Regions from separate parts of the Bacillus stercoris genome, predicted to be linked through region 2. Evidence: predicted binding sites of a transcription regulator. Region 2 holds the regulator's gene; the other holds the start of a gene.
What was found. The regulator NrdR, encoded in region 2, represses ribonucleotide reductase genes. The targets are predictions, from matches to a motif close to AACACNATATATNGTGTT.
Positions count from the first base shown of each region.

Region 1 (16,461 bases), 1.1 Mb from region 2:
GTTTACAGTCGTTTCAAGGCCCGCTACAACGAGCAAGAACAGCATGGAATAAAGCTCTTTTTCGCTTAATTTGCTGCCGTTTTCCTCAGCATGCACAAGTTTGCTGATTAAATCGTCTTTTGGCTTTATCCTTCTGTCATGGATCAGCTTGGCGATATACTCCTTAAATTCACGAAGAGCCTGATTTGTCAGCTCTCTGTTACCTTCAGACGTATCAACCATCGCATTGGTCCAGATTTGAAACTGTGTTCGATCTTCTTTAGGAATTCCCATCAATTCAGATATAACAATAAAAGGCAAAGGGGAAGCGAAGGATTTCATGATATCCGCTTTATTTTCTTTTTCCATTTCATCTAAAAGCTGTTCAGAAATTTGTTCGATGCTGCCGCGCAGATTTTCAATGGTTCGGGGAGTAAATGCTTGATGAACAAGCGATCTCAAGCGGGTATGGTCAGGTGTGTCTTTTGCCAGCATATGATCGGAAACAAAATCGATATCTTCACTAACGTTGAGCATTTTGATTTGTTCTTGGCTCATCACATTTTTCACGTCTCTTGTAATTCGAGTGTCTTTTAAAAAGGCCATACAATCATCGTATCGGGTTATTAGCCAAGCCGGATATGTGCCTCCGAACCGTTTTAATTCAAATCGGTGAATGGGATCTTCCTCTCTAAATCGTCCTAAAGCTGAAAAAGGGTTATCATGAAACTCTTTACCATGCGGATGAAACATCAATTTTTCCATTTGCATTCTCCTCGCCTAATAGGGTAAATAGATGAATCAAATTGCTGAACTCGTATACAAAAAACAGAATGATTTGAAATGTAATCCTGTCTCTAAAACTATATATCTATTATAGGCGTCATTCAATAGGATGAAGAACGAAAAAGCAAAAAAAGGGCTTGATGTAAAGCAGCGCCTTTGAGCGAATGCTCTAAGGCGCTAAGCTGCATTATTTCGATGAAAGTGAGAATCAGCTGTGCTGGATATCAATTGTATATACTGCACGATCTGTTACGACCTTCAATCCTTCGTTTTCTTGGTGAATATGAATATCACCTAATAAAGGAATCTCATAGGCATTTTGCGGAAGCGGCACGTTTCCGTCCTCAGTGAAGGTTGTTCCTTCACCTTCTAAAACGAGCTCTTCTTTCGCTACATAGTCATCAGGGTGACTCGTGCTTCGTATAGCCACTTTTTGAAGGTGGAGAACAATCTGATCCAAGTCTGATATCTCTTCATCATGGGTCAATTCACCTTTTCTAATATCAAGTGTCTGGCCGACTTTTGATTCCAGCCATTGGGAAAGCTGTGTATTCGTGTGTGCCATCAATATTCCTCCTTTTGATCTACACGATACTATTCCCAATTGCTGCATCTTTTACACGGAAAAGAGCCGCCTCACCCCTTATGTATGAAACAATTCGCTGTTCAAAGCCTTGATATAACGTATGGCAGAACACTGGACAGCTTCGCCGGCATTTTCTTTGACAACTTTAGAAAAAGCATTGTAAAGCCGGTTGAATTGAAGCGGTTTCACTTTGGCTGCTATTTCTTCAACTTTGGATGCGGGAAGGGGAATGAGATTTGGGTAGCTGTACATAAAGCTGACCCAGTTTTGATCCGCCGTAACCGTAATGATATCTCCAGTCAATAGACATCCTTTCCCTTTATTGCCGTTGCTCCAATGAAGAACAGCACCGCCTTTAAAATGTCCGCCCAGTCGGTAAAGGTCCAGCCCCGGCTTCATGCTGAGCGTTTCCCCTGACCAGAAGTGAATGTGATTGCTTGGTCTTGTCACCCATTTTTTGTCATCTTCATGGATATAGATCGGGGCCTGAAATGCTTCAGCCCACTCAACCTGAGTAGAGTAATAATGTGGATGAGACAAAGCGATGGCTTGAATACCGCCTAATTCGTTGATTTGGTCAATTGTCCTTTGGTCAAGATATGAAATGCAATCCCACAGCACATTAAAGCCCTTATGCTGGATCAGATGGGCTGTTTGTCCAATCGCAAACGCTGGTTCAGTTTTGATGCTGTAAAGATGGTCTTCTTCCTTTTTGAGAATGTTTTGAAGGTTTTCTTTCTCACGCATGTCTTCAAGAGTTGTCCAAGTTTGTCCATCAGGATGAATATACTGTCTTTCATCTTCACAAATCAGACACGAGTTGGGCGGATCTACAGTCTGTGCATGCTGCACACCGCATGTGTTGCAGATATAATATGGCACTTTCTTCACTTCCTTCATCCATTTCCCATTATTTTACCTTATGATTATGAATATTCAAACAAAAATCCGGCAGTTCTGCTGAGAGAAAATTGCCGGATTTTTGATGCTGTTTATTGGCCGGGAACAGAATTTTCCGCGTTGACAGCGCCCGCTCCGTACACATTCGGATCTTCATCTTTCCATTTGTCCGTGCCGTTTTTCAAAAGCTCTTTCACTTCATCGGGTGAAAGATCGGGGTTTTGCTGAAGAATTAAAGCTGCGATTCCTGCGCAAATTGGTGTTGCCATCGAGGTTCCTGACATTGTGAAGTACTGAGATCCTACACGGCTTGACTTTTGAAGCTTATCAATATAGGAATTCGGAGAGCGAAGGGAAATAATATTAACACCCGGCGCTAAAATATCGGGCTTTTCTTTCCCGTATACTGTCGGACCGCGGCTTGAGAAGGAAGCGACCGTATCATCATCGCTGCTTGCAGTATCGTTATCGTCAAGCGCACCTACTGTAATCACCTTTTCGCTCACGCCCGGGCTTGCAATGGTCTGCGAATCAGGGCCTGAGTTTCCGGCAGCGACACAGACGACAATCCCTGCGTTCCACGCTTCTTCAACCGCTCTGACTAACGGATCTTCCTGTTCATTATCATATCTAAGGGCATCGCCCCCGAGCGACATACTCATAATATCAATCGGCTCATCAGGGTTGTCCTCATTGTATTGAATACACCACTCGACACCCTCTATAATATCTGCTAACGTTCCTGAACCCTGCTTGTTTAATACCTTTACGCCGATGAGATTGGCTTCCGGTGCAGGTCCGCGGTATTTTCCGGAAGAGGATGCGCCGCTGCTTGCGATATCACCTGCACAATGTGTGCCATGACCATTATCATCGTATGGCTCTGTTTTTTGATTGACCATGTCCGCGAACCCGATAATCCTGCCTTCTAAATCAGGATGCGGGTAGATTCCTGTATCGACAACAGCGACAGTAACGCCTTTTCCTGTCAGGGTTTGCCCGTTTCGGACGACTTCCCTCGCATGGCTTGCTTCAGTTGCCGTGTCTAAAAGCGCTTTGACTTCGCGGTTTAAATACACTTTACGGATATTGCTGCATTCAGAAAGAAGAGAATGTAATGCTGAGGGGGTAACCTCCGCACTGCAGCAGTTGATTTTGTTGAAGCGGGTTTTTAGCTTACTGCGTTTTTCTTTTTGCAGTACCTCCCCAGCCATTTGAATGCCGGTCTCGTGACAGCCTTCCTCAAATTCAATAATGACTGACATTCTTTTTCTGTTTTTCAATTTGGTTTCGAAAAAATTATGCAAGAAGCAAGGAGTCCATTTGAATGGCTTGTAAAGCTGCAATACGGTTTCCCGTAACGGCCAATCTAGCTTATGAGCATTTGCTCTCACCATTTGTACCATAGAGTACCCAAACATGTATTTTCCTCCTATTATAAGGTTCTCTGTATACTCTATGAACAGATGATAGGTTTGGTAAGTTTGTTTGTCCTTTATAAGAGGCGGATAAGAGTTTGTTTTTATGAATCTTTCGTATTAGATACGATGGATGAGAGGTTGAGGAAATCATTGGGGATTGAAAAGGAACATTTGTTCTTATTATAATGTGGTCATATCAAACTGGAAGGGGAGAGCGGCTGTATGAATTTCTACTTACATCGATCTTTGGAAAGCCAAATGCCAATCAGCATTATATATATGAAGAAAGACGGAACAATTAGTAAAAGAACGATTATTGTAAGGCAGAAAAGCAAAACGAAAATCAAAGCATTTTGTTTTTCGAAACAACAGATCAGAACATTTTTATTGGACTCTATCCTCTCCTGTGACTTTGTGAGAACAAATAAGAAAAATCTTTATTTTGCAGGCCAGTAACAGGCGTTCGTCTAAGCAAACGGACAGCCTGTTACGAAAACCCTCCTTAAACCTATATACATTTATTTGCCAAGTGAGGTTGTTCCTACCTTTTTTGGCTTTCCTCTCAACCTTTTTTCACTCTTATTTGAAATGAACCGCTAATAACCGTGACAATCAATTGATTTTTTGAAACCGGGAACTTTTTCACTGATGATATCGTGTATACAATGGTAAGATAAAACCTATTGGCTAAACCTCATATAATGAACCGTGCCATTCTTATGAAAGGAGTTAAACATGAGAAGATTTTTACTAAATGTCATATTAGTCTTAGCCATTGTCTTGTTCTTGAGATATGTTCATTACTCATTAGAACCTGAACCATCAAATCAGCCAGATACATATTCAAATTTCAGCAGCTTGGCAGAGAATGAGAGTCCAGCCGATTACGATATTTCATATAATGAGAAAAAAGGAAGCAAAGTCTTAATTATGTCTCCGCATGGCGGTAGAATTGAAGGCGGAGTAAGTGAGCTTGTTCGGTATTTCAATCATGAATACTCTACATACCTGTTTGAAGGGCTGAAGTCCCATGATAACCAAACGCTGCATATTACAAGCACCAATTTTGATGAGCCATTAGCTAAAAAGAAAATCAAGGAGCATCAATATGTGGTGGCTTTTCACGGATATAAAGGGGAGAACAAAAATACCCTTGTAGGGGGAACGGATCGAAAGCGGGCAAAAATGATTGTGAGAGCTCTTGAGCGGAGAGGTTTTTCCGCTGAGTTAGCGTCGTCTAAAAGCGGTCTCGCTGGATTGAATGCCGAAAACATTAACAACCAAGGAGAAACGGGGCTAAGTATACAGCTGGAAATCAGCCGCGAGCAGAGAGAAGCATTTTTTGATGATTTTTATTATAAAAATAGAAAATACACAAAGAACAGTGAATTTTATGCTTTTGTCAGTGCGATCAAAGGTGTCCTGGAAAAAGAGTATTCGTAACAAGCAGATCAAGAGACAAAATACGAGAAGATCAGTAGACTGAAATAGGATGAAAAAGGAGGCAAAACAATGGCAGATCATCATTTTTATTTAAAAGCGAACTGGCCGGGTAAACGCAATGATGTCGGTACGATTGAAAGCGGTAACCTGATCACATCGATTTCCATCCCTAAAGAAATGGATGGGCCGGGAGAAGGGACCAACCCTGATGAAATGCTTCTCGGTGCGGCAGCGACCTGTTACATTATTATACTTGCAGCGATGATGGAAAGAAGCGGTCTGGAAAAAGAAGACTTGCAGATGGAGTCAGAAGGTATTGTCGACGTCACAAAAGGAGTCTTTACATACAAAAAGATCATTCACCGTCCCTCTGTTGTGCTTAAACATGATGCTTCACAAGACGACATCGCATTGGCGCACAAGCTTTGTGAAAAAGCGGAGTCGTCATGCATGATTTCGCGCGCGATTCAAGGGAATGTTGAGCTGCAGCTTAAAGCCTCTGTAAAAGCGGGGGGAGAATAATGAAAACAGACGGTTACTCACAGACCGTCTGTTTTTTATCTTCAGCGTGGGCTTTCGACTGATTTAGCACGACCACGCCCGCAATGACAAGCGTGAGACCGGATATTCCCTTTAAACTGATGGTTTCGCCAAAAAGCAAAAAACCGACAATGGCTGTAAGCGCGGTACCAACGCCCGACCATGTTGCATACGCGCTTGATAAGTCAATTGTTTTTAAAGAAAAGCTTAGAAAAGTAAAAGCGGAAAGAAATCCGACTACGACTCCGGCAATGGGCCAGGCCTGTGTAAATCCTTCTGAAAGCTTCAGCATGGTGCTTCCAAACACTTCAGATAAAATGGCGAGAGCCAAATAAAGCAATCCTTTCATCATCCTCACTCCTTTACTGCCAGTTAAGTAACACGACCCCTGATATTAATAAAAGAATCCCGAAAAGCCCTTTCGCATTCAGTTCTTCCTTGAACCATTTCACTCCGATTATTGTCGTCAGCACCGTTCCCGCCCCGCTCCAAGTCGCATAGGAGAGGCTTAGGGGAATATGGTTTAACGTCAGTGACAGCATATAAAAGGCGAGGGAATAGCCAATGACGACCAAGGCACTCGGCTTCCACTTTTTGAAGCCATCAGATACTTTCAGCATGGCTGCCCCTATCGATTCCGAACATATGGCAATCGTGAGGAATATATATCCTATTAACATCTTAAATTCTCCTCACTATATTTTTAGATTAGAAAAGAGCTTCAGCTAGAAAAATATTAGTGTATGCCTATGTATGAGTCAAGAGATTCATTTTTACACGCTTAAAAAGACCCCTTTTTAAGGGGTCTTTTGCGATTAATAATAATAAGGGAACGGGGCATACGGATAATAGGGGTATCCGCCATACAAATAAGGATTAAATAAAGCGCTTCCTATAAGCCCGCCTGCAAGGCCGCCGATAAACGGACCTCCAAAAAATCCGAATGGCCGGCCAAACCCAAATCCATAGCCAAATCCGGGTCTTCCAAACCCGTAACCGAATCCGAAAGGTCTTCCAAATCCAAATGGTCTCCCGAATCCAAAAGGTCTTCCAAATATTCTTGTATCTTCAGGACTGAAATTCTCTAACTCGTTCATGTTTTCTTTCCTCCTGTAATAAAGTGTAGATGATGCAGTGTATTCAGCCTGCCCGGATGTGATTGGGCGAATTAAGGAAAAAAGAGGATGTGAACACATTGGGCCTGTATCAGTCTGACTGGTCGAAAACACCGCCCCACGCACATGCTTATCATGTCAAAACATCGAGGGAACAGGGCCATTATCATCTGATTGAAGGGTTTACTCAGCCCGCAAACGGATCAAATACCGATCAGCACACACATTACTATACAGGGATCACTTCATTTGAAAACGGCCATTTTCATCGGTATTACGGAATCTCAGGACCGGCGATTCCTTTAGCAGATGGCACACATTATCATGAAATCGAAGAAACGACGTATCTGGCCTATAACAAGCCGGTTGAGATCCAGTACGGAGGGGTTGTTTATGCTCCCGGAGATGACGAAAGAAAAACACACCGTCATACCCTGAAAGGACAGACGAGAGAAATTGTCGGCAATGAGCCGATCGGCTGGTAGAAGGATGTTTACCGATGCAAAAAAAGGGCAAAATGGATAGGTGGTTGTCCATGTTGAATGCTATAATGGGGGGAGATTTATAAAAGAGAGTGATACATATTGAATAATACGAAGCAGCCCGTTGTCATTTTAGTCGGACCGACGGCAGTGGGGAAAACCAATTTAAGTATTCAGCTAGCCAAATCTTTAAACGCGGAAATTATCAGCGGAGATTCAATGCAGATTTATAAAGGGATGGATATTGGAACAGCTAAAATTACCGAACAGGAGATGGAGGGAGTGCCCCATCATCTGATTGACATTTTAGATCCCCAAGACTCTTTCTCTACTGCCGATTATCAAAGCTTAGTAAGAAATAAAATCAGCGAGATTGCAAATAGAGGAAAGCTTCCGATGATTGTCGGCGGTACAGGGCTTTATATACAATCTGTGCTTTACGATTATACATTTACGGAAGAGGCAAATGATCCCGTGTTTCGAGAGAGCATGCAAATGGCCGCTGAGCGGGAAGGCGCTGACTTTCTTCATGCCAAACTTGCTGCAGCAGATCCCGAGGCAGCAGCTGCGATTCATCCGAATAATACAAGAAGAGTCATTCGCGCACTGGAAATTTTACATACGTCCGGAAAAACGATGTCCCAGCATTTGAAGGAACAAAAACGAGAACTTCTGTACAATGCAGTGTTAATTGGCTTGACAATGGATAGAGACACGCTTTACGAAAGAATTAATCAGCGGGTCGATTTGATGATGCAGTCAGGCCTTCTTCCGGAAGTGAAACGCTTATACGACAAGAACGTGAGAGACTGTCAATCAATACAGGCGATAGGCTATAAAGAGCTGTATGCATATTTTGACGGTTTTGTGACACTTTCCGATGCTGTCGAACAGCTAAAGCAGAACTCGAGGCGGTATGCGAAACGCCAGCTGACGTGGTTTCGCAACAAAATGCAGGTCACATGGTTCGATATGACACCGCCTGTTGATATGGAGCTGAAAAAAAAGGAAATTTTCACACATATAGCAGGAAAACTCGAACTTTAATCGAAACTGTATGATATAGAGAATCAAGGAGGACGAAACATGAAACCGATTAATATTCAGGATCAGTTTTTGAATCAAATCCGGAAAGAAAATACGTATGTCACTGTTTTTTTGCTGAACGGCTTTCAGTTGCGGGGCCAGGTGAAAGGCTTTGATAACTTTACCGTATTGTTGGAATCGGAAGGTAAGCAGCAGCTTATATATAAACATGCGATCTCAACGTTTGCGCCGCAAAAAAACGTCCAGCTTGAACTCGAATAGATCAAAAAATGCCATGTCAAGACATGAGGAAAGGCTGCCGGGGGTTCCCGGCGGCCATTTTTAACATGAATCCACTTTTGCTCCAAGCTTTTTGTGTAAGCTGACCATGCCAAGGCACGGTCTTTTTTTATGAGAACAACATACGGAAGTAAAAATGGTATATTATGTATAAAATGAATTTGGGGGTGATCGACCTTGTTTGAAAGTGAAGCAGAACTGAGACGAATCAGGATTGCACTTGTATGGATAGCTGTCTTTTTACTGTTCGGGGCGTGCGGGAATCAAGATACCATCATTGAAACAGACAGCGGCAATTCAGACTATGAAACGCCTCAGCCAACCTCGTTTCCGCTTGAACATAATCATTTTGGCGTGATGGAGGACGGCTATATCAAAATTTATGAGTATAATGAGTCCCGCAATGAGGTAAAGCTGAAGAAAGAATACGCGGATGACGAGCTTGAATAAAATTCACAAGCATTCGAATTTACAAAGCGGATGCCAGCCGCTAAACTAAATACAGACACAGATCAAACAGAGGGTGAAAAAATGAAGCATAAAGTGATCGTGAATCATTGGGAAGAAATTTGCGAAGATGATTCTTGCTATGAATACGGAACAAGTATCATTGTGAACGGAAAAGAATTAATCAGAGAAGCGTCAATTATCACTGCTTTGAAGGCGGTTTTAGAAGAGATCGGCGCGGATGTTGAAATAGAAGAAACAGTAGAGAGCGAAAAATGCTGTGATAGCTTAAGAAAAAAAAATCTAGACTACTAAGCAGTTTTTTTTCATGTTATGATAAACATCGGCTAAAAAACGACACCCCGAGTAGGACGAGAGATGATTCTCGTTCTGCTCTCTTTTTTGGGCCCTAATGAGTCTGTCTATTTGCCTGATTTGATCAAAATATGAATTTTTCATAAAAACGAATCTATATATTGTGTTTTTACTAGAGGGTAGTATACTATATATAGTGTTAGTGATGAGAGATTCATATTTTTTGATAGGTCGTGATAAAACGTGGTACAAATCATATTTGATTCGAAAACAGGGAATGTTCAGCGGTTTGTGAATAAAATAGGCTTTCAGCAGATACGCAAGGTGGACGAAATAGACCACGTGGACACTCCGTTTGTTTTGGTCACCTACACGACAAACTTCGGTCAGGTACCGGCATCAACACAATCATTTCTCGAAAAATACGCCCATCTCTTATTAGGAGTCGCTGCGAGCGGCAATAAAGTATGGGGCGATAACTTTGCAAAAAGCGCCGATACCATTTCTAGACAATATCAGGTGCCGATCTTGCACAAATTTGAACTCAGCGGCACATCTAAAGACGTTGAATTGTTTACTCAGGAGGTAGAAAGAGTTGTCACAAAATCAAGTGCCAAAATGGATCCAGTTAAATAACGAAATCATGATCCAAAAAGATGGAAAATTCCAGTTTGATAAGGATAAAGAGGCTGTACATAGCTATTTTGTAGACTATATCAATCAAAACACAGTTTTCTTTCACGATTTAAAAGAGAAGCTGGATTATTTGATTGAAAACCAATACTACGAAGAGGAATTCTTAAGCCTTTATTCTTTTGAAGACATTAAAGAAGTGTTTAAGACAGCTTACGCTAAGAAGTTTCGTTTTCCTTCCTTCATGAGTGCGTTTAAATTCTATAATGACTATGCTTTGAAAACGAATGACAAGAAAAAAATCCTCGAGCGTTATGAGGACCGGATCTCAATTGTTGCGCTGTTCTTCGCCAACGGCGACACTGAGAAAGCAAAAGAATATGTGAACCTGATGATCAATCAGGAATATCAGCCGAGCACACCGACATTTTTGAATGCCGGCAGAAAACGCCGCGGAGAACTTGTCAGCTGCTTCTTGCTGGAAGTCAATGATTCCTTAAACGATATCTCAAGAGCGATCGATATCTCCATGCAGCTTTCTAAGCTGGGCGGCGGGGTTTCTCTTAACCTGTCCAAGCTCCGTGCGAAAGGTGAAGCCATTAAAGATGTTGAAAATGCGACAAAAGGCGTTGTAGGCGTCATGAAGCTTCTTGATAACGCGTTCCGTTACGCTGACCAAATGGGGCAAAGACAAGGGTCCGGCGCGGCGTACTTAAACATTTTCCACCGCGATATCAATGATTTTCTTGATACGAAAAAGATTTCTGCGGATGAAGATGTGCGTGTCAAAACGCTTTCTATCGGTGTTGTCATTCCGGATAAGTTCGTTGAGCTTGCACGTGAGGACAAAGCGGCTTATGTATTCTATCCGCACACGATTTATAAAGAGTACGGCCAGCACATGGATGAGATGGACATGAACGAAATGTACGACAAATTTGTCGACAACCCTCGGGTCAAAAAGGAAAAAATCAACCCGCGGAAACTGCTTGAAAAACTGGCGATGCTTCGTTCTGAATCAGGCTATCCATACATCATGTTCCAAGATAACGTGAACAAAGTGCATGCGAATAACCATATTTCCAAGGTGAAATTTTCTAACCTTTGCTCTGAAGTGCTGCAGGCATCTCAAGTTTCTTCATACACAGACTATGATGAAGAAGATGAAATCGGTTTGGATATTTCCTGTAACCTAGGCTCACTTAACATCCTCAACGTTATGGAGCATAAGTCAATCGAAAAAACAGTCAAGCTTGCGACAGACTCTTTAACACATGTGTCTGAAACGACTGACATCCGTAATGCGCCTGCTGTAAGACGGGCAAACAAAGCGATGAAATCAATCGGTCTAGGCGCTATGAACCTTCACGGCTACCTTGCGCAAAACGGTATTGCATATGAAAGCCCGGAAGCGCGTGACTTTGCAAACACGTTCTTTATGATGGTGAACTTCTACTCCATCCAGCGTTCTGCGGAAATTGCAAAAGAGAAAGGCGAAACGTTTGATCAATATGAAGGCTCAACCTATGCAACGGGTGAATACTTCGACAAATACGTTTCCGCTGATTTCTCGCCGAAATACGAAAAAATCGCCAATCTGTTTGAAGGGATGCATATCCCGACGACAGAGGATTGGAAACAGCTAAAAGCATTTGTCGCTGAACACGGTATGTATCACAGCTACAGATTATGCATTGCGCCGACAGGCTCTATCTCATACGTGCAATCAAGTACGGCGTCTGTTATGCCGATTATGGAACGAATTGAAGAAAGAACATACGGCAACTCAAAAACGTATTACCCAATGCCTGGGCTTGCATCTAATAACTGGTTCTTCTATAAAGAAGCCTACGATATGGACATGTTCAAGGTTGTGGATATGATCGCGACTATCCAACAGCACATTGATCAGGGCATCAGCTTCACATTGTTCTTAAAAGACACAATGACGACCCGTGATTTAAACCGAATCGATCTGTATGCACATCATAGAGGAATTAAAACCATTTACTATGCAAGAACGAAAGATACTGGGCAAGACAGCTGCCTTTCTTGTGTTGTTTGATTAAAGGAGAGTTTATAGTGACAAAAATTTATGACGCAGCAAACTGGTCAAAGCATGAAGACGATTTTACCCAAATGTTCTATAACCAAAACGTGAAACAGTTCTGGCTTCCGGAAGAGATTGCTTTAAACGGCGATCTCCTCACATGGAAGTACCTCGGAAAAAATGAGCAGGACACTTATATGAAGGTACTTGCAGGACTTACGCTTCTTGATACAGAGCAGGGGAATACGGGGATGCCGATCGTGGCTGAACACGTAGACGGCCACCAGCGGAAAGCGGTGCTGAACTTTATGGCGATGATGGAGAACGCTGTCCATGCGAAATCGTACTCTAATATCTTCATGACCCTTGCACCGACTGAAACGATCAACGAAGTATTCGAATGGGTTAAACAAAATAAATATTTGCAGAAAAAAGCGCAAATGATTGTCGGGCTTTACAAAGCCATTCAAAAAGATGATGAAATATCACTGTTCAAAGCGATGGTTGCTTCCGTCTATTTGGAAAGCTTCCTTTTCTACAGCGGCTTCTATTATCCGTTATATTTCTACGGACAAGGAAAACTGATGCAAAGCGGTGAGATCATTAACCTGATTCTTCGTGATGAAGCGATTCACGGCGTATATGTCGGTCTCCTAGCTCAGGAAATTTATAATAAACAGACAGAAGAGAAAAAAGCAGAGCTTCGTGAATTTGCGATCGACCTTCTGAATGAGTTATATGAAAATGAGCTTGAGTATACAGAGGACTTGTACGATCAAGTCGGACTCTCACACGATGTAAAGAAATTCATCCGCTATAATGCAAATAAAGCGCTCATGAACCTTGGATTTGATCCATACTTCGAAGAGGAAGACATTAATCCGATCGTTTTAAACGGATTAAATACAAAAACAAAATCGCATGACTTCTTCTCCATGAAGGGGAACGGTTATAAAAAAGCGACAGTTGAGCCGCTCAAAGATGATGACTTTTATTTTGAAGATGAAAAAGAGCAGATATAATATCTGCTCTTTTCGGCTTGAAGGTTAAATGAGGAGGACGCAGTACCCATGGGAAAAATGGACGAAATGATTTTAGTCGCCCCGCGTGATGATGTGTTTAAGAAAGAAAGCTTAACCTTCCAGGGCGTGTACAGTGAAGATAGCAGAGTAGCAGAAATCATGGCTCAGATTGAAGCAGCCTATCGTGAAATGAGAAGAGGGGACGCAGAAGAAGATCCGCGTTTCAAGCAGCCGATACCTTATGTCGTCATCAAGCGCGAAGATGAAGTCTTCCTTTACGAGCGGCTGGCCGGCGGTGGTGAATCACGCCTGCACAACAGGCTTTCTCTCGGCTTTGGCGGCCATATGAACGCCATCGAAGAGGCAGCTTCATTTGCTGAAGTCTTAAAGCTGAACACAGACCGTGAGCTTGAGGAAGAACTGCAAATAAATGAAGAAGATAAACAGGCGATTGTCACACTGGGATTGATCAATGATGATGAAAACAGTGTCGGTAAAGTGCATATCGGTATTCTTTCTGCGCTTCAATTGAAGCCCGGCGCACAAGTGGAAGTGAAGGAGAAAGACCAAATTGCGGGTAAATGGATGAAAGTTTCTGAATTAAAACAGAGTGATATCTATAACCGTCTGGAAACATGGTCACAGTTTGTTGTTGATATTCTCGTATAAAAAAACCCGGTTTCTCGTGATGAGGAGCCGGGTTTTTTTATGAGGCGCTCGTCCCTGTCTCGACTATGATTCCAGAATCACAATAGCGTCAAAGCCGGCATTTCTCGCTCTGGCAGCGAGAGTGTCCGCATTGTCTTTGGATGAAAATGCGCCAATCTGCACTTTGTATAATCCATCCTTTAAAAGGACAATCGAGTCAAACCCTTTAGCTTCGGCGCTCCTTGCCAGCGAGTCCGCATTCGCTTTGACTTTAAATGCACCGATTTGAACCTTATATAACCCTGTGCTGGAAGTCTTTTTAAGGTTAAAGGCTTGCTCCAGCCCGTTTGCATGCCCTCTTGCTAAGCTTTGAATAAAGCTGCTTGTTTTCAGTTTGTTTGCATCGGCAACGGTATCAAGGAAGCCGTTTTCGGTCAATAGGGCAGGCATGGCCGACTCCCTTAGGACGTGGAAGTTGGCTGTTTTTTTGCCGCGATCGGCAAAGTCGACAGCTTGTATCACTTCAGAGTGAATTGACGATTGATAAGACGTCGTTGGGGCACCTACACCTGGATAAATATAGCTTTCAAAACCTGTGCCTCCACCGGAATTAACGTGAATGGACAAAAAGAAATCTGCTCCCCAGTTATTTGCGGCAGATGTGCGGTCATTTAAGCTGACATATTGGTCGCTTGTCCGGCTCAGCAGCAAAGAAATACCTTCATATTCATTAGTCAATATCGTACGTAAGGCAAAAGCGATTTGCAGAGTTACCGTTTTTTCTTGAAGGCCATTTCCTGTTGCGCCAGGATCAGACCCGCCATGGCCAGGATCAATAAAAATTTTAACCATTCTTCATCACCTCATTACAGGATATGAAAAAACACGGCTTCTGCTTGTACGATTATCATTTATCTGAAAAATGAGGAAATACCCCTTCAACATCCGGAAATTATTTCTCGGGAAAGCGCACAATTCAACATGAAGCGACAACTGATACGGTCTGAAATGAAATATGTGCATATGTCAGATGTTAGTGAGTATTATGGGTTCGATTCTATCTGCACTGATTCCTGCTGGTTTTAAGCTGTGCTTTCATTTTAAAAGCATGCATTTAGATATGAGAGCGCCGTTCATTTTGAAAAAAGGAACGGTCATGAAAGATATCATTAGAAGAAAAGGAAAACACCTTCGCAGGGATCTTCGGCCGGATGATGCGCTTTGCACAAAAAACAGCCCGTGTTTCTCAACGTGAAGGGAGAAAAGTATATATTACTCTAATAAAATGATTAAAAACAAAATCTCATGGTTTGTCCACCCCATGTCCGTGAATACAATAAGAAATAAAGTATTTCTCGGGAAAGCGCAGGATTCCTTATCGTTCCCGAAAAAAGCAATTGATTCGACACATGATAGGCGTTTGTCACAATCGGCATCCGCTTGAATATCATATAGAGAGAACAGAGAGGTGAAGATGTTGGAGCGCGCTGTGACTTATAAAAACAACGGACAGATCAACATTATTCTGAACGGGCAAAAGCAGGTGCTGACGAATGCTGAGGCAGAGGCGGAATATCAGGCTGCATTGCAAAAAAACGAAGCAAAGCACGGCATTTTGAAGGAAATTGAAAAAGAGATGAGCGCATTAGTTGGCATGGAGGAAATGAAACGCAACATCAAGGAAATATACGCCTGGATTTTTGTGAACCAAAAACGCGCGGAGCAAGGCTTGAAGGTGGGAAAACAAGCGCTGCACATGATGTTTAAAGGAAATCCGGGAACGGGAAAAACGACGGTTGCACGGCTGATCGGCAAGCTTTTCTTTGAAATGAATGTCCTCTCAAAAGGCCACTTAATCGAAGCAGAGCGGGCTGATCTGGTCGGGGAATATATTGGACACACCGCCCAAAAGACGAGAGATTTAATCAAAAAGTCATTAGGCGGCATTTTGTTTATAGACGAAGCCTACTCGCTGGCAAGAGGCGGCGAAAAGGACTTTGGAAAAGAAGCGATCGACACACTTGTAAAACATATGGAAGACAAACAGCATGAGTTTATTTTGATACTCGCCGGATATTCTCGGGAAATGGATCATTTCCTCTCGCTAAACCCGGGTCTCCAATCAAGATTTCCCATCTCCATTGATTTTCCGGATTATTCTGTGACCCAGCTCATGGAGATTGCGAAACGAATGATTGATGAAAGGGAATACCAGCTCAGTCAAGAAGCGGAATGGAAATTAAAAGATTACTTAATGACAGTGAAAAGCACGACAAGTCCCATTAAATTCAGCAATGGACGTTTTGTCAGAAATGTGATCGAAAAATCGATCAGAGCACAAGCCATGAGGCTTTTAATGGGAGACCAATACTTAAAAAGCGACTTGATGACAATCAAAAGCCAAGATCTTTCCATTAAAGAAGAAGCATCTGGATCTGCATAGACCTCTCAGTTTTTGAGAGGTCTGTTTTTTGCTTGTATTTCTGCTTTTCAAAGCAATCGATTTGTGGTATACACATGCAGGGTTTGGTATGATAATACTACTGCCCAATATGCAAAAGAAAGGAACATCCATTTGAACGAACAAGAAACGATTCAGGAGAAAGCCATTTTAGTCGGATGTCAGCTGCCGCATATCACGGATGAGCATTTTGAAAATTCTATGGAAGAGCTAGCCTCTCTGACAAAAACAGCAGACGGAAAAGTGTTGACCAGCGTCACGCAAAAACGGAACAGGGCTGACGCCGCTACATATATAGGAAAAGGGA
Region 1 is NZ_CP121861.1:2,467,815-2,484,275, reverse strand. Features, by position in the region: gene QA442_RS13255 (cytochrome P450 family protein) at 1-744, opposite strand, end outside; gene ymzB (protein YmzB) at 974-1,330, opposite strand; gene QA442_RS13245 (MBL fold metallo-hydrolase) at 1,409-2,233, opposite strand; gene aprX (serine protease AprX) at 2,344-3,672, opposite strand; gene QA442_RS13235 (hypothetical protein) at 3,895-4,128, shown strand; gene QA442_RS13230 (poly-gamma-glutamate hydrolase family protein) at 4,408-5,115, shown strand; gene QA442_RS13225 (OsmC family protein) at 5,185-5,637, shown strand; gene ebrB (multidrug efflux SMR transporter subunit EbrB) at 5,651-6,004, opposite strand; gene ebrA (multidrug efflux SMR transporter subunit EbrA) at 6,018-6,335, opposite strand; gene QA442_RS13210 (hypothetical protein) at 6,471-6,752, opposite strand; gene QA442_RS13205 (YmaF family protein) at 6,842-7,255, shown strand; gene miaA (tRNA (adenosine(37)-N6)-dimethylallyltransferase MiaA) at 7,355-8,299, shown strand; gene hfq (RNA chaperone Hfq) at 8,339-8,560, shown strand; gene QA442_RS13190 (YmzC family protein) at 8,756-9,028, shown strand; gene QA442_RS13185 (hypothetical protein) at 9,110-9,340, shown strand; gene nrdI (class Ib ribonucleoside-diphosphate reductase assembly flavoprotein NrdI) at 9,584-9,976, shown strand; gene nrdE (class 1b ribonucleoside-diphosphate reductase subunit alpha) at 9,936-12,038, shown strand; gene nrdF (class 1b ribonucleoside-diphosphate reductase subunit beta) at 12,056-13,045, shown strand; gene QA442_RS13165 (hypothetical protein) at 13,094-13,714, shown strand; gene cwlC (sporulation-specific N-acetylmuramoyl-L-alanine amidase) at 13,778-14,545, opposite strand; gene spoVK (stage V sporulation protein K) at 15,168-16,136, shown strand; gene hflX (GTPase HflX) at 16,269-16,461, shown strand, end outside.
Region 1: nrdI (class Ib ribonucleoside-diphosphate reductase assembly flavoprotein NrdI) is a predicted target of NrdR. The motif match lies at 9,524-9,541, and genes of this name have one in related genera.

Region 2 (16,461 bases):
AAGAAGCTGAAAAGCAAAGACAAATCGCCGCCGAGAAAAAGCTTAAAAAAGAGCGGGAGGCGAAACGAAAGAAACAGCAGAAGGAAGCAGCGGAGAGACAGCGATTGGCAGAGCAGCAGGCTGCAGAGAGACAGCGATTAGCGGAAGCAGAAAGACAAGCTGAACTTGAAAGACAGCGGCAGGCAGCAATCCAAAAAGAGCAGAAAGCGAGTGCTGAAAAAAAGCGACAATCGCAGGCACAACGGCAGCAGACCGAGGCACCCTCATCTAATTCTTCCTCGAGCCAGACAGATAAAACCATTCAACAGCCAGCTTCAGAGCTTCCTGATGACGATGGTTATGGTTATGAAGAACGAAAAAAGTGGCATGACGATCAAGTAGAATGGGGCATTAAACAAGGGTATATCGATCCCGAAGACGCACCATAAAATAAAAAAAGCCAAGGCATTCAGCCTTGGCTTAACCTCCGATCAGCTGCACGAACACTGGGATGACAAGAACCGTTACCACTCCTACTACGACAACCGCAATACTCGCCATCGCAGCTTCAACTTCTCCCATCTCAATCCCGACCGCTACACCAAGTGCATGTCCGGATGTTCCGAGAGCCAATCCTTTAGAAATCGGATTCTTTACTTTAAACACCTTCAAGAACAATGCTCCGAGCGCATATACGATGACAGCGTTAAAGATGACCGCAAAGGCTGTGATGTCGCTGATGCCACCGATGCCTTTTGATAAAGGAAGCGCAATTGCCGTTGTAGCTGCCTGCGGAAGCATGCTTTTCATTACGGCCGAATCGAGATGAATGCCTTTTGCGAGCAAATAAACAATCGTGACAGAGCAAATAGAGCCGGCAATAATGGAGGCCATGATTTGCCACCAGTATTTTTTAAGCTTATCTCTTTGTTTGTACAAAGGAATGGCAAAAGCAATCGTTGCCGGTTCTAGGAAAAACTTAATGATTTCTCCCCCGTTATTATAGTCTGCGTAGGAAAAACCGCCGATTTTTAAAAATGCGATCCCAAGCACCATGGCAACAAACAAAGGAGTGAAAAGAAAGAAGCCTTTTGTTTTCTTAAATAAAAAGGTGCCGATGCCGAATGCAGCAAGTGATACGACAATCCCAAAATAAGGACTCATTGTGCTTTCCATGTGATGAACCTCCTGTTTCTTTAATGGTGAACAAGTTCGTTATTGTTCTGCGGGCTTTGCACTGTTTTTGTTTTCATGTCCGCTGCGGTTTTGCGTTTTCCGCCCAGCGAGAGAATCAGCTGAGAAAACAATCCCGTAGCCCCCAGCAAAATAATCGTTGCGAGCAGAATGACAAGAACAATTTGCAGGCCGTATTGCTGCATCACACCAAGCGAATTCATAACAGATATACCTGACGGAACAAATAAAAATCCGATCAGAGAGGTTAAAGACGTTCCGAGCGTTTCCACTTGTTCCAGTTTAATGACTTTCAAACATAATAGGAGAAATAATAAGACCAACCCTACGACCGATGCGGGGATAGGTATTGGGACAATAGCGGCAATCATATTCGAAACCAGCATAATGACGGCAAAAATAAATGCTTGTGTTAAAAACCCATACACTTTTTTAGCACTCATTTTCTTCACCTCTTTCTCTTTGGTACCCTCATTATAAATAAGAATCTCCCATTATGAAGCGCTTACAAGATAACATGCCGAATAGCGGGCCTGAGTTGCAGAATCAAATGGCTGAAATGCAAAAAGCCGCCCATCAAATATGGAGCAGCTTTTTTAATTCTTTCGCATATGTCCGGCTGACCGGTATTTTCGATCCGTCTTTCATGATCAGATTATACGTAGAATTAAACCATGGCTGAATTTCTTTAATATATTCGGTATTGACGACGAAGCTCCGATGGACGCGGATAAAATCAGAATCCGGAAGCTTTTTCTCTATCACAACAAGCGTCTCGCTGACCGTATAAGAATGATCGAAGGTTTTTACATTAACATGGCCATCCTCTGTTCCGGCATAGATAATGTCCTTCGTATCCACGATCACAATCGATTCTCCCACAGATAGCGCGAGCTTATGCTGCCCGGCATGGCTGTTTTGATCTGTTTCGACAATATCCCGATTGACTTTTTTATATTTTTTCAGCGTTTGCTGAATTCTTTCCTCATCGAAAGGTTTGGTTAAATAATCAAGAGCATCTACCTCAAACGCTTTGAGCGCATACTGGTCATACGCTGTCGCGAACACAACAGCAGGAGGATGCTTCATTTTCTTCAATCGCTTTGCGATATCAAAACCGTTCTCTCCGGATAAATCAACGTCTAAAAACAGCAAATCAGGTTTTTGATCCATCATTTGGTCAAAAGCGGATTCGATATTTTCCGCTTCATTGATTTCCATTTCCTCATTGGTCCGCTTAAGCAAGTAAGCCAGTTCATCCCTTGCCAGCATCTCATCATCAACTATTAACACCCTGAGCATGTTCTTCTCCCTCTTTCATCTGTTGCATTGGCACTTGAAAGGAAACCTCTGTCCCTTTATGAACCTCACTGCCGATATGCAGTGCAGCCTGCTGTCCGAATAAACCGATCAGCCGCTGATTTAGGTTATAAAGCGCTGTCCCGGTTCCCTCCTTAGACGGAAATGGCTTCTTCCCCAGTTCCTGCAGGACGTCCGGCGGTATTCCGCGTCCGTTATCCGTCACCTTCATATAGACGGACGCATTATCAGATATGACACAGACTGTAACCTTGCACATGTCTTGTTTTTTCGGAAACGCGTGCCGAAGCGCGTTCTCGACTAGCACCTGCAAAACAAACGGAGGGATTTCAATCTGCTCTAGTCTGCTCTCGATATTGAGCTCAATTTTATATTTCCCGGGAAAACGCGCCTGTTCTAATGACAAATAGGCGTTAAGATGGTTTAACTCTTTTGAGAGCGGGATCAGCAGCTGTCTCGCTCCTTGAAGGTTTGAACGAAAATAAACACTGAGCTGCAATAGGAGTTTACGAGTTTTTTCAACATCTGTGCGGCAGAGCGCAGAAATCGTGTTGATCGCATTAAATAAAAAATGCGGATTCACCTGTGCTTGAAGCGCCTTGATTTCAGCATCCTTGAGAAGCTTGCTTTGCAGCTCTGCTTCCCCAAGCTCAAGCTGTGTCGAAAACAGCATGGCCAGCCCCTCAGCAAGCTCCTCCTCTACCTGGCTAAGGCCTGCCGGGCTTTTAAAATACATTTTTAAGGTGCCGATTGTGTTGCCGTTCGATGTCAGCGGCAGGACAATTGCGGCGTGCAAAGGGCATTCAGCATGCGTGCATTCAATCTCTTCCTTCGAAATCGCCTTCATGATATGCCCTGTTTTAATTACCTTTTTAGACAGGCCGGTGATCAAGCTTTTTGATGGAATGTGGTGATCCATGCCCGCGCCGACATGCGCAAGGATCTTTTCTTTATCAGTGAGAGACACCGCATCTGTTCCAGTCAGCTTATGGATAATAGCCGCCACACTTTTACAGGAGTTTTCATTTAATCCTTGGCGAAAAAATGGAAGTGTCTGATCAGCAATCGTCAGCACTCGATGCGTTTCGAGAGCCCTCGCCTGCTCTTCCTTGCGAATGATTGCTTGAATAATCGACAGAAAAATAAAACTGCCTGTACCATTGATTAGGATCATCGGAATCCCGATCATGCTGACAAGCTCCCAAGCGTCACTGAACGGCTTTGCCATCAGCAAAATAATGAGCATTTGCAGGGACTCCATGCCAATTCCCACAAGAGCGGCGATACGCGGTGTCGGCATTCGATATCTCTTCGTAAAATACCTGCCGATCAAACCTGCAAGAACACCCGCTAAAATAGATGATACGGCACAGCTTAAGGCCGTGCTGCCACCGAGTGAAAAACGATGCAGGCCCGCCAGTATGCCGATCCCAGCCCCTACAAACGGACCTCCGAGAAGGCCCCCAATTTCCACGCCCAAAATACGGGTATTCGCGATAGAGCCCGATGGATCTATCGTAAACACCCAGTCATTGTTTACAATCATATTTCTTTGAATTTCGATGCCTGTATAATTGCTGATGATGCTGAAAAGAGAAAAAATAGAAATTAAAATCGCTTTTCCTTTATAGCCGTCCTGATTCTGAAGAGCTTGTCTGAAAAGTTTCGTATGGGCGAGAATGAACCCTAATATAACAATAATCCCTACCCTCTCAAGCATCATAATCATCAAATGAATCATTCATGTCACCTGTTCTTTCCGTTTTCATTCTAGCATGTTTTCGTTTTACGGCTGACTGTTTTTTTAAAATCATCTGAAAACATATTTCACAAGGCTTTTATCTATTGTAAAATAAAACATGAGCCTTTTGGCAGAAAGATTTGAATCTGAAGCAGAGGAGAAGATCATGAAAGCCATATTTTTTGATTTAGATGATACACTACTTTGGGACGAAAAAAGCGTCAGAACAACATTTGCAGAAACTTGCTCACAGGCAGAGAAAAAATATGGCCTTGCCCCGGAGGAATTCGAAGCAGCTGTTCGCGAAGCGGCGAGAGAATTGTACATGTCATATGAGACGTATCCATATACAGTGATGATCGGCATTAACCCGTTTGAAGGACTGTGGTCCAATTTCTCAGAGCCTATCAGTGAGGGCTTTCAAAAGCTGAACAAGATTGTGCCGGAGTATAGAAGAAACGCATGGACAAACGGACTGAAAGCTCTTGGGATCAATGATCCTGCATATGGCGAATACTTAGGAGAGTTTTTTGCGGCAGAGCGCAGAAAACGCCCGTTTGTATATGATGAAACATTTGCTGTACTCGATCAATTAAAAGGCAAATATGAATTATTGCTTTTGACTAATGGCGATCCGAGTCTGCAAAAGGAGAAGCTTGCCGGTGTGCCTGAGCTCGCTCCTTACTTCAATGAAATCGTCATCTCGGGCGCATTCGGCAAGGGCAAGCCGGATGTTTCCATTTTTGAACATTGCCTTAAGCTGATGAATATTGAAAAAGACGATGCCATCATGGTCGGCGATAATTTGAATACTGATATTTTAGGCGCTTCAAGAGCCGGAATCAAAACCGTTTGGATCAACCGGACGGATAAGAAAAACGAAACTGACGTATCGCCTGATTACATCATCAGCAGCCTTCATGATTTGTTTCCTATATTAGAGAAATAAAAAAGCATGATCTCTTCAATGAGATCATGCTTTTTTATTTTATTTTTTCGCTTCAGCTACTGCCTTTTTCACAAACTCATCAAGAGAAATCGTTTCAGAGTTCTGTTCACCGTATTTCCGCACGTTTACCGCGCCGTTTTCTGCTTCTTGGTCACCGACCACCAGCATGTACGGGATTTTTTGCATTTGCGCTTCACGGATTTTGTAGCCGATTTTTTCATCGCGGCTGTCGACTTCAACACGCAGGCCTTCACGCTGCAGGCGTTCCTGCACTTTTTTCGCGTAGTCTAAATGCACAGCCGGAGAAACCGGGATGACTTGGAACTGAACCGGTGCAAGCCATGTCGGCAGCGCGCCTTTGTGTTCTTCGATTAAGAAGGCGACAAAGCGTTCCATTGTGGAGACGACGCCTCTGTGAATGACAACCGGGCGGTGCTGCTTGCCGTCTTCACCGATGTATGTCAGATCGAAACGTTCCGGCAATAAGAAATCAAGCTGAACCGTAGACAATGTTTCTTCTTTGCCGATTGCAGTTTTTACTTGAACATCAAGTTTAGGGCCGTAGAATGCCGCTTCACCTTCTGCTTCGTAATAGTCATGGCCGATTTCGTCCATTGCCTCTTTCAGCATGGATTGCGCTTTGTTCCACATTTCATCGTCATCAAAATATTTCTCTGTATCTTCCGGATCGCGGTAAGACAGACGGAATGTGTAATCACTTAAACCGAAATCCTCATATACATCCTGGATTAAACGAACTGTACGGATAAACTCATCCTTAATTTGATCCGGGCGCACAAAGATGTGTGCATCGTTTAACGTCATTCCGCGTACGCGTTGAAGCCCTGACAGCGCACCTGACATTTCATAGCGGTGCATCGTTCCCAGCTCCGCAATCCGAATCGGAAGCTCGCGGTAGCTGTGAATGTCTTGTTTGTAAATCATCATATGGTGCGGGCAGTTCATCGGACGCAATACAAGTGTTTCATTGTCCATTTCCATCGGAGGGAACATGCCTTCCTGATAATGGTCCCAATGTCCTGATGTTTCATACAGCTCTTTGCTGCCGAGCACAGGTGTGTATACATGCTCATAGCCGAGGCTGATTTCTTTATCGACAATGTAGCGCTCGATGACGCGGCGGATTGTTGCGCCCTTTGGCAGCCAAAGCGGCAGGCCTTGTCCGACTTTTTGAGAGTTCGCAAACAGCTTTAATTCTTTGCCGAGTTTTCTGTGGTCGCGTTCTTTCGCTTCTTCTAGCATACGAAGATGCTCTTCAAGATCAGCCTTTTTGAAGAAAGCTGTACCATATACGCGCTGAAGCATTTGATTTTTGCTGTCACCGCGCCAGTATGCGCCTGCAAGGCTTAACAGCTTAAATTCTTTGATTTTCCCAGTTGAAGGAACGTGGACGCCGCGGCACAGGTCAAAGAATTCGCCTTGCTCATAGATCGAAACGGTTTCTCCTTCAGGAATCGCATCCAATAGTTCAAGCTTCAGGTCATCACCGATTTCCGCAAAACGGGCTTTCGCTTCTTCACGGCTGACTTCTTTTCGAACGATCGGAAGGTTCGCATTAACGATTTTTTTCATTTCTTTCTCGATTTTCGGCAGATCCTCCGGTGTAATCGCTTCGTCCATTTCTACATCGTAGTAAAACCCGTTTTCGATAACCGGACCGACGCCGAATTTAACATCCTTGTAGATGCGTTTAATCGCTTGAGCCAGCAAGTGAGCCGTACTGTGGCGCATAATTTGAAGACCTTCTTCTGAGCCTTCTGTAATGATTTCCACTGTACCGTCTTCATTGATCGGCGTTCTCAAATCGATTTCTTTTCCGTTCAGTTTTCCGGCTAATGATTTTTTCTTTAATCCCGGACTGATGGATGCCGCGATATCTTCTGTTGTTGTTCCTTTCGCAAACTCCTTGACTGCTCCATCAGGAAATGTGATTTTTACCATATCTGACATCTTTGTCACTCCTTTTTTTGCATATAAAAACCCCGCCCCCTATGAAAGGGACGAGGTTGAATAAACGGAATCGTGGTTCCACCCTTTTTTCCGCAAAGCCAATACGGCACCTGCGGCTCTAAGCTCTGTAACGGGAGTTCCCGTCAGCCATTACTGTTCCTTTTCAAGGGGTTCACAGCTGAAGTTCAAAGGCGGTAAAGCGAATGGTCCTTAGCTGGGAAGCTTGCAGCCGGGGCTTCCCTCTCTTTGAGCCGGTATCATTCCTTCGTGTCCTTATCAATACGTGTGTCTTTCTTAATCTCCTATGTATTATAAATTGTTCAATCCAAAAAATCAACACGGCCGCGTTTCCTTTTTTTAAACCGACAGCCTTATATATACAGGCTGCCGGCCCTTATCCTTCCGATTGCTTCACCGTTGTTTCTGCATCTGAAAAAGCGTGCAGCGGAAGCATTTCCACTCTTTCTTGAAACACGTTTTGAATGGTCCTTGCCATCATGTGCTCGGGCTGGTCGGTATAAAGCACGACTTCATCAGGCGCAATGGAAATCAGAGGCGCGAGCAAATGAGAATCAATATACATAGGATGATCCCGGACAAACCGCCTGTCTATGTATTTCATTTTTTCCCGTTCCGGCACATAGCGCAGCTCCCATAATGTAAAGGAACCATCATGGACAATATGCACTTTTTTGATACGCGGCTGTTTGGCGTTTACATAGTCTCTGAGTGTTTGAATAAAGTTTTGATATTCCTGTTCCATCTTATATTCATCAATCGCTGCTTCTGTAATATCTCTCAGCTGCTTATAGTATGATCCAAGCCGGAAGGTCTGAAAGGAGCGAATGTAAAATACGCCTTCCTCTAAACAGATCGTTTGGAGTTCATCCAAAATAGATTGTTTCCGTGAAAGCTTCAGCGGCTCAAACTGAAGATCGTCTGCTTCACCTTCAATAATACTGTGTGCGAGCTGAAGAATTTGCTGCTGTTCATCCTGGTCAGTGAAACAATATGTTTCCTCAATCAATGACAGCATATGCTCGTCTTCTTTGCATTCCAAAAAAAATTTGACCAGAATCGGCTCCATAAAACGTTGAATAGAGAAAGCCCGCTTCGCTTTTTTAATCCCGATTTTTCGTATGCCTTCACGGACAATGATATTGTTCCGATCGTCCGAATGCTGAATGAGATGTAAAAAAGCGGCTGCATCATGGTCATCTTCAAAGATTATTTCAAGCATGTTTGTCCCCCCTTACGGCATCTGTTACAAGTATATGGGGGATGTTTTTAAAATAGACGTAAAGGTCACTGGCAAATCTTAATTTGATTCCTGGAACAAGTTTTGCATTTTCTTTCTGAAGATGAATGGCAGCGAAATAAACACGATATACAGAGCGAGAACAAGAAAGAAAGCTGGCAGATTACCAGACAAAAAGCTCGCTCCCAGAACATTCAGCGCAATGGTCCCAGGGATGATTCCCACAGCCGTCGCCGCAAAATACGGCATCGCTTTGACATTGGAAAGGCCTGCAGCATAGCTGACGAAATCAAAATTGATCGGCAGGATTCTTAAAAGGAAGATATAGAAAAATCCGTTATCCTCCATTTGCTTCTGGATGGCTTCAAGCTTTTCATAATAGCCGTTCTTTTTCGCCGCAAACAAACCGGCCGCAAAAAACGAAACAGCTGAAGCGCACATTGAACCGACTAACGTATAAAACGTGCCGAGAAGCGGACCAAACGCAAGTCCGCCCGCTATTGAAATAACAGACACCGGAAATAAAACGAGCGGCCTGACGATGGATATCCCGATAAACATCAGCGGAGCAAAAACACCGAACGACAATACCCATACCCTGATCTCTTTCGGCGATACATTCAAATATCTTTTATTTCCCCAAAAGATTAAACCTGCACCTGCCAGCACTGCCAGCCATTTAAAAGCGGTTTTTCGTTTCATACCCTCAGTTCCTTCCCCTTTGAACCGCAGCAGTTACGGATGGCGGCGGTTTTCTCCGTCAAGGCGGATCGGAGCAGCCAAATATAATATCCGCTCCATTAATCTTGCCGCTTTTACTTCTTCCTTTTCTCCTCTTTGCGAATACGTAAAATGATGCTTCAGCTCGTCAGGTGAGAAATTAGAAGAAAAGAAAGTGGGCAGCTGCTGGGACATTCTGTGTTGAAGCACCGTTCCGATGACTTCATCCCTTACCCAGCTTGTCATTGATTCAGCTCCGATGTCATCTAGCATCAATACGGGTGTGGTCTTTACCATATTGAGCTTCTCTTCTAATGTTTGGTCTTGCAGCGAATTTTTAAGCTCTCTCACAAATTCGGGCACATAGACAATCATGGATGAATACTCTTTTTCAGCCAGCTCATTGGCAATCGCAGCGAGCATAAACGTTTTTCCCACCCCGAATTTCCCGTATAAATATAGTCCTTTGCCTTTTCCCGTCTCGTTATAGCTTTTCAGAAAATCTGTAACATGCTGGAACATCGCGAGCCTGCTCGGGTCACTGATATCGACCTGCTGGAACGTCGCACCGAGAAGATCCTGCTGGATATACATGCTTTTCATAAGAGACTTTTGTTTTTTCTGCTGATCGAGCTTCCGTTTAACTGGGCATTCATAATATTCGATATCAATAGACCGCCCATTGACAACAAGCTTCGGATGGTAGCCCTCCAACAAATTGTTGCAATTTTCGTCTTCCGAACAATAGGAGCAATTCTTGCTTTGTTCGATATATTCATAAAGCTTATTTAAGCTCTTTTCGATCATTTTTTGGTCAATCACTTCTTCGTTTTCCTTCAAAAACGTTTGAACATCTTGATCTTTCATGACCTTTTCCTTCATTTGTTCAAGACGTTTTTGAAAATCCGGCCTGCCGGTTACGCCCTGCAGGGAACGGCCGATTGGTTCCATCTATTCCTCACCCCGCATCTCTGTCTTTAATAGGCAGAGTATTTTTTCAGTTTTTGCATTTCTTCCATCATCTTTTTCTTCTGTTCTTCCAAATCTTGCGGATGCAGCTTCTGCTGTCCGGATTCTGAATCGGACGCTGTTTCTTTTTCTTTCATCCAGTCAGGAAGCTTTTCTTCGCGAATCACTTTTTGGTTTCGTTTCGAAGACTTTGTTTTTCCCTCAGCCCATTCAAGGTATTGGCGGTTCTCTTCTATCGCGAGTTTCATCGCTTCCCTGACCGTTTTCACCTTTTTTCGTGCCCAATGCGACGCGATTTTTTGAATATAGTTTTTCGACAGCTTCATGTCGGTTTTCAGCATGACATAATAAATTAACACATTTGTGACGCCTGGCTCGAGTTTCTGTTCGAACATAATTTCTTCTATGATTTTCAGATCCGCTTTTGACGGCTCTGTTCCGTCAGCAATGTCCTGCAGAAGCTTCTTCGGAGAAATCGTCTCCAGCAATGCGATCAGCTTCCCGTCCAGAGAATCCTCTTCTGCCGGTTTTTCGCCTTCACGCAGATGCACCGGCTGTGTTTTTTCCACTAAATCGGGCAGCTGTCCGTTTCTTTCGATTTGATACCAGTCGCTGGCCGCTTTTCTTAATGCCTCCGTCGTAATGACATCATGCTCATCAATTGCGCTCATCACGACATTTTGCATCTGCAATGGGTCAATTCCGTACAGATAAGAAAGCTTTTTGATTGTGTCCCGCACCTGCTGGGTCATCGCTTTTCTCGGAATCATCGTCTCAGAAAGTCCCGCTAAAAACAAATCAAAATCAAACACATCCTCCGTTATGGTGTAGGACGGAGCCTGTCCGACAGAAGTATACTCGTTCCCCTCGGCAAGTCTTACCGTTTCCTCCATATCAGATGTGAGCTTCCATTCACTCGGCTGCAGCGATTCAAACGCGTGATTAAACGGCCGCGTAATGTCCTTCGCATCTTCTGAAATGGCCGGGTGCGTAAAAAATTGTTTTAATTGCTGATATTTCGTTTTTCCGACCCTATTGTACAGAAAAACATTCAGCATTCCGTCTTCAAAAAATTCATTTGGCCTGAGCGGCGGAAGAAGTTCATATATAAAGAGGCGCTCCTGCCGCTCGGATTCTTTCATATATACTTTCAGTAATCCGATGCCCTCGAGCTTCCCCTGTTCCTGATGGATCGTTTTTAAGTTGGACTGTGTCATCCCCATCAGCTGTCTATGTGTGGACTCTCCGCCCCACAGACGGTTTTGTTCAAGCTCTCCCCACAATGTCATATAAAGAGAGAATGCAACAGGGCCGATTAAGGGCTGGTACAGTTGTGTAATAATTTGTCTGTCAATATCCTGCAGCATCGATCTGCTTTTAACCACATACGGGTCTACAGGCAGTACATCTTTCCAATAGTCAGCCATACATTCTCAAACCTTCCGAATTTGTTTCTACCTTTCATTTTACACCGTTTCTTATATCTATCAAATGCCAATTTTGCACATGAGAAAAGAGCTAGAAGAATCCTCTTAGCTCTTTTAACGCTCTTTCTTTATTAAGTCTTTTAATTCGTCGATAAAGACGTTTATATCTTTAAACTGTCGATAGACGGACGCGAACCGCACATATGCGACTTCATCAATCTTAGCCAGCCGGTCCATGACCATTTCTCCGACGAACTCGCTCTTCACCTCAGAGCAGCCTTGATTGCGAAGTTCTTTTTCAATATCAAAGCACATGTCTTCAAGCGTTTTGAGTGAAACAGGCCTTTTTTCGCATGCTTTTATGAGGCCGCGCAGCATTTTTTCTCTGCTGAACTCCTCACGCACACCTTCTTTTTTCACAACGATGAGCGGGGTTTCCTCCACTTTCTCAAAGGTCGTAAACCGGTAGTGGCAGGATTCACACTCGCGTCTTCGGCGAATCGATTTCCCGTCATCCACAGGCCGTGAATCAAGGACTCGCGTTCCGTTATGCTGGCATGAAGGACATTTCAATAAAATCAGCTCCCAACTATATCGTTCCCTGCAATGTATTTTCGGCAGCCTCCGCCTTTTGTGACAGCATCTGTCGGGAGAGCCGTTGTTAAATTTGTTTCTATGGCATTAGGTGGTTTGTGAAAATCTCCTTCTTATTTTACAAAAAAAATGAAAAAAGAAAAAGCTGACACTCTCGTTTCTTTATAAAAAATAAAAGGAGCATAAGCTAAAAAGCGCATAATGGCCTTCTAGCTTCAGCTCCCTTTGTGTTCGCATTTACTTTATAGTACTTTTGCTTGCGCCTGTTTAATTTGCACAGGCCCCATTCCTCTCGGTATTTCAATGTTTTCTCTTGTATCAGCATGTAATGCTTCTGCGATGTAATCAGCAGCAACATTAGGATCTAAGTCTCCACAAGTATAAACATCAATGCTCGCATATCCGTGCTCAGGAAAACTGTGAATCGTTAAGTGTGATTCAGAAATAATCACAACTCCGCTTACGCCTTGCGGTGCAAATTTGTGAAATGCAACCTCGCGCACCTCAGCACCTGATTTTAGAGCAGCATTTACAAACGTTTTTTCAATAAAATCCATGTCATTCAGCTTATCAAAATCGCATCCCCATAGCTCGGAGATAACGTGACGCCCCATTGTTTCCATAGTCATGGACCCCCCTTAACAAGAATTAAAAAGTGAAATTCCAACAACTGGGTCGGCCATTTACCACGGGGGAAAGTTAGTCCGGAGAGGTCCTAACCCTTTAAGTAATTCCGAAACAGTCTCAAGCAAGAAGTTCACGAAAAATAGTATACTGTGTTTAAGTCTAATTTGCAAGGTGCGTTTTTTTAGAAATATGCTGTTAAGGGTTTTTTCTTTAAAATGTGTCCATGACCTTATTTTATACAGCAGACGGATGTTTCATTCGTGCCGCTACATGGCGGATCAAATCAACAACTCTGCAGGAGTAGCCCCATTCGTTGTCATACCACGCCAGCACCTTAACTTTTCTGTCTTCCATTACCATTGTTGTAAGCCCGTCAATGACCGCTGAATGCGAATTTGTATTATAATCAGTCGATACAAGCGGTTCATCTGAATAATCAAGTACACCGTACATCGACGTTTTGGCAGCGCGTTTAAATGCCTCGTTTACGTCTTCAGCCGTAACATCTGATTTCAGATCAACTACGAGATCAACCAATGAGACGTTCGGAACAGGGACACGCAAGGCGAGGCCGTGAAGCTTTCCTTTCAGATGCGGCAGCACAAGCGAAAGCGCCTTTGCCGCTCCTGTTGTTGTCGGAATGATGGATTCACCGCAAGCCCGCGCCCGGCGCAAATCTTTGTGCGGGTTATCAATATTTTTTTGGTCATTCGTATACGCATGGACTGTAGTCATCAGCCCGCTCTCAATGCCAAACTCTTCATCCAGCACTTTTACAACAGGCGCAAGGCAGTTTGTCGTGCATGACGCATTTGAAATAATCACATGGCGCTCAGCGTCGAATTGGTCTTCATTTACCCCCATCACAATGGTAACGTCTTCATTTTTTCCCGGAGCAGTCAAAATGACTTTTTTTGCGCCCGCTTCTATATGGCCCATCGCTTTATCTTTTGAATTAAACTTCCCTGTTGCTTCGACGACTATGTCAATATCATATTCCCGCCAAGGCAGCTGTTTTGGGTCACGGCTGTTTAACAAAAGCACTTTCTTTCCATTTACGATCAGGCTGTCTTCACCAGCCACAACCTCTTTATCGTATCTGCCGTGAATTGTGTCATACTTTATTAAATGAGCCAGCGTTTCTGCGGAATAGCTGGCGTTAATGGCCACTATTTGAATTTGATCGTCTAACATCGCTTTTCTGAAAACCATTCTTCCGATTCTTCCAAACCCGTTGATCGCTACTTTTACCTTCATGTTGGACACCCCTTATCAATTATGCCATCCTAATATGTTACTATCTAAAATTAGTATAACACATTAAAACAAATTCGCCAGTACATATTGATAAAAATCAACGATTATAACGCTAATTTATGATACATCATATGTTTTCTTGCACAAAATATCAGTCGTAAAGCCAAAAAGCAGCCAGCGCTCTGCACTGACTGCCCTCATGCTTTATAATTCCTGTTTCAACTTATCATTGAGCACACTTTCTTCTAACACAGAAAAAGTATCTCCGTACACTCTGTTAATATGATTCGCTCCCCAAGCACACAGCATATCTAAAATCCCTTCTAAGCTGCGCCCGTATTCGCTGAGCTCGTATTCCACTTTTGGAGGAACCTGATTATAAACGATCCGGTTAATGACACCGTCCGCTTCCAGCTCACGCAGTTGCTGGGTCAGCATCTTTTGCGTGATGTTGGGCATCAGGCGCTTTAATTCACTCGTGCGTTTTTTTCCGTGCGTCAGATGGCATAAAATCACGCATTTCCACTTCCCGCCAATCACTTCGAGAGTCGCTTCAACAGAAATGTTATATTTTTTCTTCTCCATACAATCCATTCTCCTTACAGGCACCAAAAAGTGACTATAGCACTTAAAAGTACGTACTTTTCTTTCCTTACGATATGTTTCATAATCACATTTGCCGGCTGATTTGAATCTGCTCTTTTTTATTTATATAGCTTACTCAGCAGAATTTCAATCATACAACACACATACAAAGGAGGAACATCATGACTTCAGCCAATAAAAGCAGTATTCCTGCACTCCTGGCTTTGGCCGTAAGTGCATTCGCGATAGGGACAACCGAATTTATCAGTGTCGGCCTTTTGCCGCTCATTGCTGATGACCTGCATATTCCAGTCACAACAGCGGGATTGACTGTTTCCCTTTATGCACTCGGCGTTACATTTGGAGCACCTATATTAACTTCATTGACCTCAAGCATGTCTCGTAAGACACTATTGCTTTGGATCATGTTTATTTTTATTGCCGGTAATACGATGGCAGCAACCGCTTCAAGCATCGGGATTTTATTAGCAGCCCGTGTGATATCGGCATTTTCACACGGTGTATTTATGTCAATCGGTTCGACAATCGCAGCGGATATTGTCCCGGAGAATAAAAGGGCCAGCGCGATTTCGATTATGTTTACCGGTCTTACTGTGGCAACTGTAACCGGAGTTCCTTTCGGCACGTTTATCGGCCAGCAGTTCGGCTGGCGTTTTGCCTTTATGGTCATTATCGCCGTCGGAATCATTGCTTTTATTACCAATGGCATTCTTGTACCGTCCAAATTACGAAAAGGGACAAAAACAACGATGCGGGATCAATTGAAGCTTGTGACAAACGGCCGGTTATTGCTTTTATTTGTCATTACAGCTCTTGGGTACGGAGGAACATTCGTTGTATTCACATATCTGTCTCCCCTGCTTCAGGAAGTAACAGGCTTCAAAGCCGGAACTGTTGCAGTGATTCTGCTCGGATATGGAATCGCTATCGCTATCGGAAATATGATTGGCGGAAAGCTGTCTAACCGAAATCCGATTGCCGCTTTATTCTATATGTTTATCGTACAGGCAATCGTTCTATTTGTACTGACATTTACGGCCTCATATCAAGCAGCAGGACTCATCACCATTCTCTGTATGGGATTGCTGGCCTTTATGAACGTGCCCGGCCTTCAGGTGTATGTCGTCATGCTGGCTGAGCGTTTTGTCCCGAGTGCAGTTGACGTCGCATCCGCGATGAATATCGCTGCCTTTAATGCAGGGATCGCGCTTGGCTCATACCTTGGTGGTGTGATCACCGATTCAATCGGATTGATTCATACCGCTTGGATAGGCGGATTAATGGTGGCCGGAGCAGTTATTTTAACAGGCTGGAGCCGCTTGATGGAAAAACGCGATCGGCAGGAAGCCTGACAATTTTAAAGGAGGAAATAAACATGACAACACATTTACAAGCAACAGCAACACTTCATAATGGGGTAAAAATGCCTTGGTTCGGCCTCGGCGTCTTCCAAGTGGAGGAAGGATCTGAACTGGTAAACGCAGTTAAAACTGCCATTGCCCACGGGTACCGCAGTATTGATACTGCAGCTATCTATGGAAATGAAGCTGGAGTCGGAGAAGGGATTCGGCAGGGCATTGAAGAAGCAGGCATTTCAAGAGAGGATCTATTTATTACATCGAAAGTATGGAATGCTGATTTAGGCTACGAGGAAACACTCGCAGCATTTGAAACAAGCCTGTCAAAACTCGGTCTGGATTATTTAGATCTATACCTCATCCACTGGCCTGTAGAAGGAAAGTATAAAGATGCTTGGAGAGCGCTTGAAACGTTGTATAAAGAAGGACGTATCAAAGCAATCGGCGTAAGCAACTTCCAAATTCACCATCTTGAAGATCTGATGACGGCA
Region 2 is NZ_CP121861.1:1,415,492-1,431,952, reverse strand. Features, by position in the region: gene QA442_RS07405 (hypothetical protein) at 1-428, shown strand, start outside; gene lrgB (antiholin-like protein LrgB) at 460-1,155, opposite strand; gene lrgA (antiholin-like murein hydrolase modulator LrgA) at 1,176-1,616, opposite strand; gene lytT (two-component system response regulator LytT) at 1,750-2,475, opposite strand; gene lytS (two-component system sensor histidine kinase LytS) at 2,453-4,234, opposite strand; gene QA442_RS07380 (HAD family hydrolase) at 4,401-5,183, shown strand; gene thrS (threonine--tRNA ligase) at 5,223-7,154, opposite strand; gene ytxC (putative sporulation protein YtxC) at 7,549-8,394, opposite strand; gene QA442_RS07365 (TVP38/TMEM64 family protein) at 8,473-9,114, opposite strand; gene dnaI (primosomal protein DnaI) at 9,148-10,083, opposite strand; gene dnaB (replicative helicase loading/DNA remodeling protein DnaB) at 10,110-11,528, opposite strand; gene nrdR (transcriptional regulator NrdR) at 11,643-12,101, opposite strand; gene speD (adenosylmethionine decarboxylase) at 12,365-12,745, opposite strand; gene QA442_RS07340 (glyceraldehyde-3-phosphate dehydrogenase) at 12,984-14,006, opposite strand; gene QA442_RS07335 (winged helix-turn-helix transcriptional regulator) at 14,211-14,591, opposite strand; gene QA442_RS07330 (MFS transporter) at 14,774-15,964, shown strand; gene ytbE (aldo/keto reductase YtbE) at 15,988-16,461, shown strand, end outside.